DNA from 2 places in the Thalassobacillus sp. C254 genome. Region 1 is predicted to be linked to the other one. Evidence: a T-box and tRNA genes for the amino acid it is inferred to sense, from the RefSeq annotation. Region 1 holds a T-box; the other holds one or more tRNA genes.

Region 1 (4,427 bases):
ATTGTAGCCTCAACTTCCTGTTCGCTGCTTCCAGAAACATTAGCTAAAATTGCTTGACGTAAATTAAAGGACATGTAAGCTTCCTCCCTTTTTTGATAATATTAGATATGTTACTTATTAAAGATAGCCATAGTATTCCTAAATAAAGGGTAAATATGTAATAGAAGAAAAAATTCACATAAGGAGCGGCTTGTTATGAAAAGGATTGAGTCAGCAAAAAATCCAAAGATTAAACACATAAAAAGACTTCATAAACGAAAACAGCGTGAAAAAGATAATCAATTTTTTATAGAGGGTCCCCACTTAGTGGAAGAAGCATTACATTATGAGGCCGCGGTTCAGGAGGTTTTTTTAGAGGAGGAATTTAGTGTTCCTTCCTCATGGGATTTTAAAGATATACCAGTCACTTTTGTCCCGGAAGCTGTTATGAAAGAGATGAGTGCCACTGAAACGCCTCAAGGCGTAGCTGCGGTTTGCAATATGACGGCGGTCTCCAACTTAACGCTGGAGCAGGGGCGTTACCTTTTTATTGACGGCATTCAGGATCCTGGGAATCTAGGGACAATTATTCGCACTGCAGATGCAGCCGGGTTGACCGCTGTCATTTTGGGAGAGGGGACAGTAGATCTCTATAATGATAAAGTTCTTCGATCTACCCAGGCTCCGTATTCCACCTTCCAATCGTAAGAGGAGACCTGGAAGACTGGATAGAGAAATGCAAGAAAAAGAATATTCCGGTGTTTGGAACGGGAATTGAAATGGGGACTACTCACACAGCTATTGAACCTCAGGAAACTTTTGCCCTGCTTATTGGTAATGAAGGAAGCGGAGTTAGTGAATTCCTGCTGGCCAAATCCGATCAGAATTTATATATACCGATTCACGGAAAAGCCGAGTCTTTAAACGCTGCTGTAGCAGCGGGGATTTTACTGTATCACCTGAGGGGGTAGTATTGGCTTTCATTGAGGGGAGAATTATACTTTCAGTGGATTTTTAACATTTTTTGATTTTCGATAAAGGACGCACACTTCCCCCTATAGGGACATGTGCACATCCATTCAAGCTTCCCTACTCTCTCATTCAAGGTGTTTCCCTATGTCCTGGTCACTGTCTCACCTTCCTCGGGAAGAGGAAATCTTCGGCTCATGCTCTTCCCAAAGAATCAAATAAATCAACATTTGCCTGTTTTTTAGTATGGAGGAGAAAGAGAGAGGAGGTAAAATTTCCTATCTTTTGGGAAGGATTGGTTTTTAGTTTTAACTCCTTTTCACTCTGGGAAAGGCATTATTGAAACCATTCCAGAGGAGGCATGTAATCATGAATGTAAGAGAAGTTATGAGTGCCAATGTTGATGTATGCCAAGTGAATGATAATGTAGCTGATGTTGCAAAGAAAATGAAGGAACTGAATGTAGGTTCTATTCCGGTAGTGGACAATAATAAACTTGTAGGGACCATTACCGACCGGGATATCGTTATCCGTTATGTGGCGGAAGATTCACCTTCTTCTCAGGCTGGAGATATCATGAGTTCTGATCTGGTGACGGCTTCACCAGAAATGGATGTTAAAGAAGTAGCACAGCTAATGGAAGAACACAAGATCCGTCGCCTTCCTGTGAAAGAAAATGATGATATCGTGGGTATCATCACATTAGGTGACATAGCTGTTGATGAACACACGAAAGAACAAGCAAAAGCAGCGCTTGATGATATTATGCAAGGGTCAAAGCGTGATCAATAATTAGATACGGAGTACCAGTGAATGCTGGTGCTCTTTTTTAATGGAATGATTGACCCCGTGGCGGCTGATCATTGAGCTGAGAGAAGTCCTGGATAATTGAATGAAAAGGAAAGCTTGCAATGAAGGCTAAACTTTTCTATAATTGAATCACAATTTAACACCCTAAAGACTGCGATGGAGAGTAGTAGGCAGGAATTTGTTCATACAGGGAGGAAATGTTATAAACTGGAAGCATTTCTATGAACAAGCTGTTGAATTCACTCCAGAGTCGCGCCGGATGATGAGTTCCTTGAGCTTATTAAGGCAGCATCGGTTTTATACAAACCGTTATCAAAATGAAGCGAACCGTTTACATAAAATAAGCTGAAGCAAACGGTTAAAAAGGGTGGTACCGCGACCGAAACCTTCGTCCCTTTCCAGGGAGGGGGGTTTTTTTGTGGGAAATTATAGTATACGAAATGAGATAAAGGAGGCAAGCAGCTTGATTGAGCGATTAGAAGAATTAGAAGAAGAAGCATTGCAACAGGTAGAAGAAGCTGCGAGTGTAAAAGAGCTAGAAGCCATGCGAGTGAAGTATCTTGGGAAAAAAGGTCCTATTACAGAAGTGCTGCGGGGAATGGGAAAGCTCTCAGCAGAGGAACGTCCAAAGGTCGGCCAAAAGGCAAATGAAGTTCGAGAAGCTATACAGGCAAGACTGGAGGAGAGAACAAAAGGACTCGAAGAGAAAGCATTAGAGGAAAAGCTTTCATCAGAGAGCATAGATGTTACTCTTCCTGGGCGCCCGATAAAAAAGGAGCTCGTCATCCTTTAACAGCAGTGGTTGAAGAGGTTGAGGACATTTTTATTGGCATGGGATTTAAAGTGACAGAGGTCCGGAAGTAGAAACTGATTATTATAACTTTGAAAAGTTAAATCTCCCGAAAGATCACCCGGCTCGTGACATGCAGGACTCATTTTATATTACACCGGATTTGCTGCTGCGAACCCAAACTTCTCCGGTACAGGCAAGAACAATGGAAAAGCATGAGGGCAAAGGTCCTGTTAAGATCGTTTGCCCGGGTAAGGTCTACCGCCGAGATGATGATGATGCCACTCATTCTCACCAGTTTATGCAAATCGAAGGATTGTACGTCGATAAAGATGTAAAGATGAGTGACCTTAAAGGGGTATTAGAGACATTTGTAAAGAAGTATTTCGGTCCAGACCGCAGTATCAGCTTCGCCCTAGTTTCTTTCCATTCACAGAACCATCTGTAGAAGTAGACGTCTCTTGCGGTTTGTGCCAGGGACAAGGATGCCGGGTTTGTAAGCATTCAGGATGGATTGAAGTGTTAGGAGCCGGAATGGTTCATCCACGAGTGTTAGAAATGAGTGGGTTTGATCCAGAGGAGTACAGTGGCTTTGCATTTGGAATGGGTGTAGAACGATTTGCTCTTCTTCGCTATGGAATTGATGACATCAGACATTTTTATACAAACGATTTACGGTTTTTAGAACAGTTCAAACGCTCATAAGGAGGAAATAGGCATGTTAGTCTCATATCGCTGGTTACAGGATTATATAGATCTATCTGATATGACTCCGTCTGAAGTCGCTGAAAAGCTGACAAGAGGCGGGGTAGAAGTAGATATTCTTCATGAATTAAACCAAGGAGTTGAAAACGTAGTTATAGGTAGTGTGACTTCTTGTGAACAACATCCAAATGCTGATAAACTAAATCTTTGTCAGGTTAAAATTGGGGAAGAAGTTTCTCAAATTGTGTGCGGGGCTCCTAACGTGGCTGCAGGCCAAAAGGTGGCCGTTGCAAAACCAGGCGCTAAACTGCCTGGAGGAGTAAAAATAAAACGAACAAAGCTTAGAGGCGAATCATCAGAAGGAATGATCTGTTCCTTGCAGGAGCTTGGTGTAGAACCAAAATTAGTGGCAAAAGAGTTTGCTGACGGTATTTTTGTTTATCCTCAGGAGGTCGAAGAGGGTGCTGATGCTCTTGAGGCATTGAGCCTGAATGATACTGTGCTGGAGCTTGATTTAACACCTAACCGTGCTGATTGTCTAAGCATGATCGGTGTAGCTTATGAGATGGCTGCCCTGTTAGACCGTCAAGTGAAATTGCCGGATACCATCCATCATGAAGATGAAGAGAAGACTTCAAACTTCGTGTCAGTTGAAGTGGAAAATGGTGAGGATAATCCATACTATGGTGCTAAAGTGATTAAGGATGTAACTATTTCCCCTTCTCCCCTTTGGCTTCAAAACCGTCTGGTTGCTGCTGGAATCAGACCGATTAATAATGTAGTGGACATTACTAACTTTGTGCTATTAGAATATGGTCAGCCTCTACACGCTTTTGATTATGACCGTTTTGGTTCTTCTGAGATTGTTGTACGCCGGGCCAAAGAAGGAGAGAAAATAACCACTCTTGATGAGGAAGAAAGAACATTATCGCCGGATCATTTAGTTATTACAAATGGCAAGGAAGCCACGGCTTTAGCTGGGGTGATGGGAGGAGCTTTTTCAGAGGTGACAAGTGAGACAAAGACTGTCCTTCTGGAAGCCGCGTACTTTAACCCATCTTTAGTTCGAAAAGCTTCAAGGGATCATAGTCTGCGGAGTGAATCGAGCAGCAGATTTGAAAAAGGAATTGACCTATTCCGGGTAGAGCAGGCAGCAGAAAGAGCAGCAAAGCTT
Region 2 (4,427 bases), on a different contig from region 1:
CTCTGTATGTTTTAAGAATCTTAGCTGAAACTAAGGAAGATTCTTAACGATACAGAGGGGATGTTTCTTAAGGTTTTTTTCTGTACCGGAAATAGGAGGAGAAAAATCACGTATTCTTATGGCGGTCTGTGTTTCTCTTCTCAGATACATAATTATAACGAACATATGACTTTGTCAATTACAAAAATGTTCGGGTTTTGTTGACTTGCTTATGGTAAGTTGATACAATATGAAAGGGTTTTTAGGAGAAAAAACTTCTTAAATGAATATCTGCCTGCACAGAACCTTTTGGAGAGTTTTTCGTAACAAAAGGTGTGTTTTGGCTTATAAGAGAGTGGTTGTACATACTTTTTGGAGGTGGACGCTTTGTCGTCAGTAGTTATTGTAGGTACACAGTGGGGAGACGAAGGAAAAGGAAAAATTACAGATTACCTCTCGGAAAATGCAGAGGTTGTGGCTCGATATCAAGGCGGAAATAATGCCGGCCATACGATTGTGTTTGGCGGAAAGAAATATAAATTGCATTTAATTCCATCAGGAATTTTTTATGATGATAAAGCTTGTGTGATTGGAAATGGAATGGTAATCGATCCGAAAGCGCTTGTGGAAGAGCTGGCTTATCTTCATGAAAGAGGTGTAGACACCAGCAATTTGAGAATCAGCAATCGTGCTCACGTGATCCTGCCTTATCATATTAAATTGGATGCCGTAGAAGAAGAAAGCAAAGGTACCAATAAAATTGGAACAACCCGCAAAGGATTGGTCCTGCATACATGGATAAAGCAGCAAGAATCGGGATTCGCATTGCAGACCTTCTGGATAAAGAAGAGTTTGAGGAAAAGCTTGAAAGAAATCTTAAAGAAAAAAATCGTCTTCTTGAAAAGATTTATGATGCAGAAGGCTTTAAGATCGAAGACATACTTGAGGAATACTATCAATACGGTCAGCAAATCTCAGAGTACGTGGCTGACACATCTGTTGTGTTAAATGACGCGATTGATGAAGGGCGCCGCGTATTGTTTGAGGGTGCACAAGGGGTTATGCTGGATATCGATCAGGGGACTTATCCGTTTGTCACTTCTTCTAACCCTATTGCAGGTGGAGTGACGATTGGATCAGGTGTTGGTCCCTCAAAGATTGATCACGTGGTAGGGGTGTCTAAAGCGTATACTACACGTGTAGGAGATGGCCCGTTTCCAACTGAATTGCATGATGAAACAGGCGACCAGATCCGTGAGGTTGGTAATGAATACGGAACTACCACTGGACGTCCAAGAAGAGTAGGGTGGTTTGACAGTGTAGTTGTCCGCCATGCAAGAAGAGTAAGCGGACTGACTGATCTTTCTTTAAACTCCATTGATGTATTAACAGGAATTAAAACCTTGAAGATTTGTACAGCGTATAAGTACAAAGGTGAAATTATGGAGGAGTTCCCGGCAAGCTTGAAAGTATTAGCTGAATGTGAACCTGTCTATGAAGAACTTCCAGGGTGGGAAGAAGATATTACAGGCGTAAAGTCACTCGGAGACCTTCCTGAAAATGCCCGCCATTACATTGAGCGGATATCTCAGTTAACGAACATTCCTTTAACCATTTTCTCTGTTGGACCAGACCGGAACCAGACAAATCTTGTCCGGGGCGTGTGGGGAAGATAACAAAGTGCAGGAACAAAGGAGAAAGGAACTTTCTTTCTCCTTTGTTTTTTTCATACTTTTCCTTTTCATGGACAGGGCGGAATGTTAAAATAGGTACAGAATTTAAGGAAGAACAAAGTTTTTAAAAAAGAATATAGATTTCTTCTTGCATTAAAAAAACACCTGTGATACTATTAATCATGTCGCCGAAAACAAAGCATAACTGCTTGCGAGACACACAGGAGCCATTAGCTCAGTTGGTAGAGCATCTGACTTTTAATCAGAGGGTCGGAGGTTCGAATCCTCCATGGCTCACCATTTAATTACATAATACATAAGTTTTATGATATGGAAAGTGACATAGAACACTTCTTTTCCTGTAAGCCCGTTGGTCAAGTGGTTAAGACACCGCCCTTTCACGGCGGTAACACGGGTTCGAATCCCGTACGGGTCACCATTTCATTTCATAAACTGGGCCTGTGGTGTAGCGGTTAACATGCCTGCCTGTCACGCAGGAGATCGCGGGTTCGATCCCCGTCAGGCCCGCCATGTTTAGGCTCGATAGCTCAGTCGGTAGAGCAGTGGACTGAAAATCCACGTGTCGGCGGTTCGATTCCGTCTCGAGCCACCATTTCATACTCTTTGAGTATGTTTTTTTATAGGAATAATTGAATGTAAGTGAAAATTGACACTGCGCGGTTGGTAAACCGGGCAGTTTTTCAGTAAATAAAGGGAATAACCCTAGATTAACAGAGAAAAGACGGCAGATAAGGAAGTATTTCATTAACAAGATAACTTCCCCTGCTCGCTATGTTACAATAGAAGCTGAATTAACGATCCAACGCTTCTTTATGCTGGGCGATTAATCTTTTAGTGATGAAGAAATGGAGCGGATGAGGATGGACAAGAAAATTCTTGTTGTCGACGATGAGCAGCCGATTGCTGACATTTTAGAATTTAGTTTAGATAAAGAAGGTTTTGAAGTACAAGTGGCTTATGATGGAAAAGAAGCAGTAGAAAAAGTGCACGAATTTGAACCTGACTTGGTGCTTCTGGATATTATGCTTCCCCATCAGGATGGAATGGAAGTATGCAGAGAAATCCGCAAGCATTTTGAAATGCCTATTATTATGCTTACTGCCAAAGATTCAGAGATTGATAAAGTACTGGCTTAGAGCTTGGTGCAGATGATTATGTAACAAAGCCTTTTAGTACCCGGGAATTAATTGCCAGAGTTAAAGCTAATTTACGACGCATCAAGCCCCTCCTGAAGAAACAGAACAAAAGCAAAAGGACATTCAATTTGGCGATCTGCTCATTGATCCGGATGCGTATCTCGTTTCTAAGCGAGGAGAGCCTATAGAACTTACACATCGAGAGTTTGAACTGATCTATTATTTAGCAAAGCACATTGGACAAGTGATGACGCGAGAGCATTTACTTCAAGCTGTTTGGGGATACGACTATTTTGGTGATGTACGAACAGTGGATGTAACTGTACGCCGGCTCCGTGAAAAAGTGGAGGATAATCCCAGCTACCCTACGTGGATTATTACGAGAAGAGGAGTAGGCTACTATTTAAAAAACCCTGAACAGGAGAAATAACCATGAAAGCTATCGATTTCTTTAAATCGATTAATTTTAAAATCGTAGTAATCTATGTATTGCTGCTTATTATTGCGGTACAAATTATTGGTGTCTTCTTTACGAATCAGTTAGAAGAACAACTCGTGGATAATCATTTTTCCATGCTGGAGGAACGGGTTAATTTACTTGAGTATAATGTGGCCCAGGAAATGGTCAGGACCAGAGGGATGATGATAACTCGTTAGAGAGAGATATCAGCATCCTTTTAAATGAGTTTTTTACTATTGATAACGCTACAATTCAAGTTGTTGATGCTAACCAGGTAGTACGGGGCACGTCTCTGAGCCAAAACCTTGTAGGGCAGCTCAACACTGAAGTCAGAGTCAAGAGAGCCCTGCTTGGAACAGAAGATGAAGATATCCTTCTTGATCCTCAGGGAAACCGGATATATGTGATGGCGCACCCGGTTCGTGTGGACGATACAATTGTGGGAGCGATTTATATCGAAGCTCCTATGGAAGAACTGTATTCAGAGATGCAGGATATTAATAACATTCTAGCTACGAGTACCTTTATTGCCCTGGTCGTGACAATGATTTTGGGAATATTTGTGGCCAGAACCATTACGAGGCCTATTGTAGATATGAAAAAGCAGGCCAGAGTTATGTCTGAAGGTGATTTCTCTCGTCGTGTAAAAGTATACGGCAACGACGAAATCGGGCAGTTGGCCATTTCCTTTAATAATATGACCAGAAAGTTAAAGGATGCTAATGCGACGACAGAAGGAGAGAGAAAGAAACTAAGCTCTGTGCTTACTCATATGACTGACGGCGTGATTGCAACCGATGAACTGGGCCGTGTTATTTTAATGAATAAGAGAGCAGAACAGCTTTTAAACATATCCAGTGAAGATGTAGAAGGGGCCTCCCTTCCTGATTTGCTCAGGCTGTCGGAAACCATTGCACCAAGTGACCTATACGATTACTCAGATTCAATTTTGCTGGATTTCAGTGAGCAGGAACAAGAGTATCTCCTGGAAGCAAACTTTTCGGTAATCCGTAATGAAGATGGACCGGTTAATGGTTTAATTACTGTGCTTCATGATGTAACAGAACAAGAGAAGATCGATCGTGAACGAAAAGAATTCGTAGCCAACGTTTCCCATGAACTTCGAACACCTCTTACCTCTTTGAAAAGTTACTTAGA

The links. A T-box is a leader RNA that pairs with one kind of tRNA and senses whether it is charged. The one in region 1 lies ahead of pheS (phenylalanine--tRNA ligase subunit alpha), so its partner is inferred to be a tRNA-Phe.
Region 2: it encodes a tRNA-Phe, which carries the amino acid that the T-box ahead of pheS (phenylalanine--tRNA ligase subunit alpha) is inferred to sense. The anticodon was not compared.

Annotation. Positions count from the first base shown of each region.
Region 1 covers NZ_BAXQ01000001.1:371,584-376,010, reverse strand. The annotation lists gene sspI (small acid-soluble spore protein SspI) at 1-74, opposite strand, end outside; partial or broken gene JCM19033_RS02095 (TrmH family RNA methyltransferase) at 196-950, shown strand; gene JCM19033_RS02090 (CBS domain-containing protein) at 1,318-1,740, shown strand; T-box leader at 1,903-2,157, shown strand; partial or broken gene pheS (phenylalanine--tRNA ligase subunit alpha) at 2,222-3,253, shown strand; partial or broken gene pheT (phenylalanine--tRNA ligase subunit beta) at 3,267-4,427, shown strand, end outside.
Region 2 covers NZ_BAXQ01000009.1:53,959-58,385, forward strand. The annotation lists partial or broken gene JCM19033_RS10370 (adenylosuccinate synthase) at 367-1,655, shown strand; tRNA gene JCM19033_RS10375 (tRNA-Lys) at 1,877-1,952, shown strand; tRNA gene JCM19033_RS10385 (tRNA-Asp) at 2,108-2,183, shown strand; tRNA gene JCM19033_RS10390 (tRNA-Phe) at 2,190-2,265, shown strand; partial or broken gene yycF (response regulator YycF) at 2,534-3,239, shown strand; partial or broken gene walK (cell wall metabolism sensor histidine kinase WalK) at 3,242-4,427, shown strand, end outside.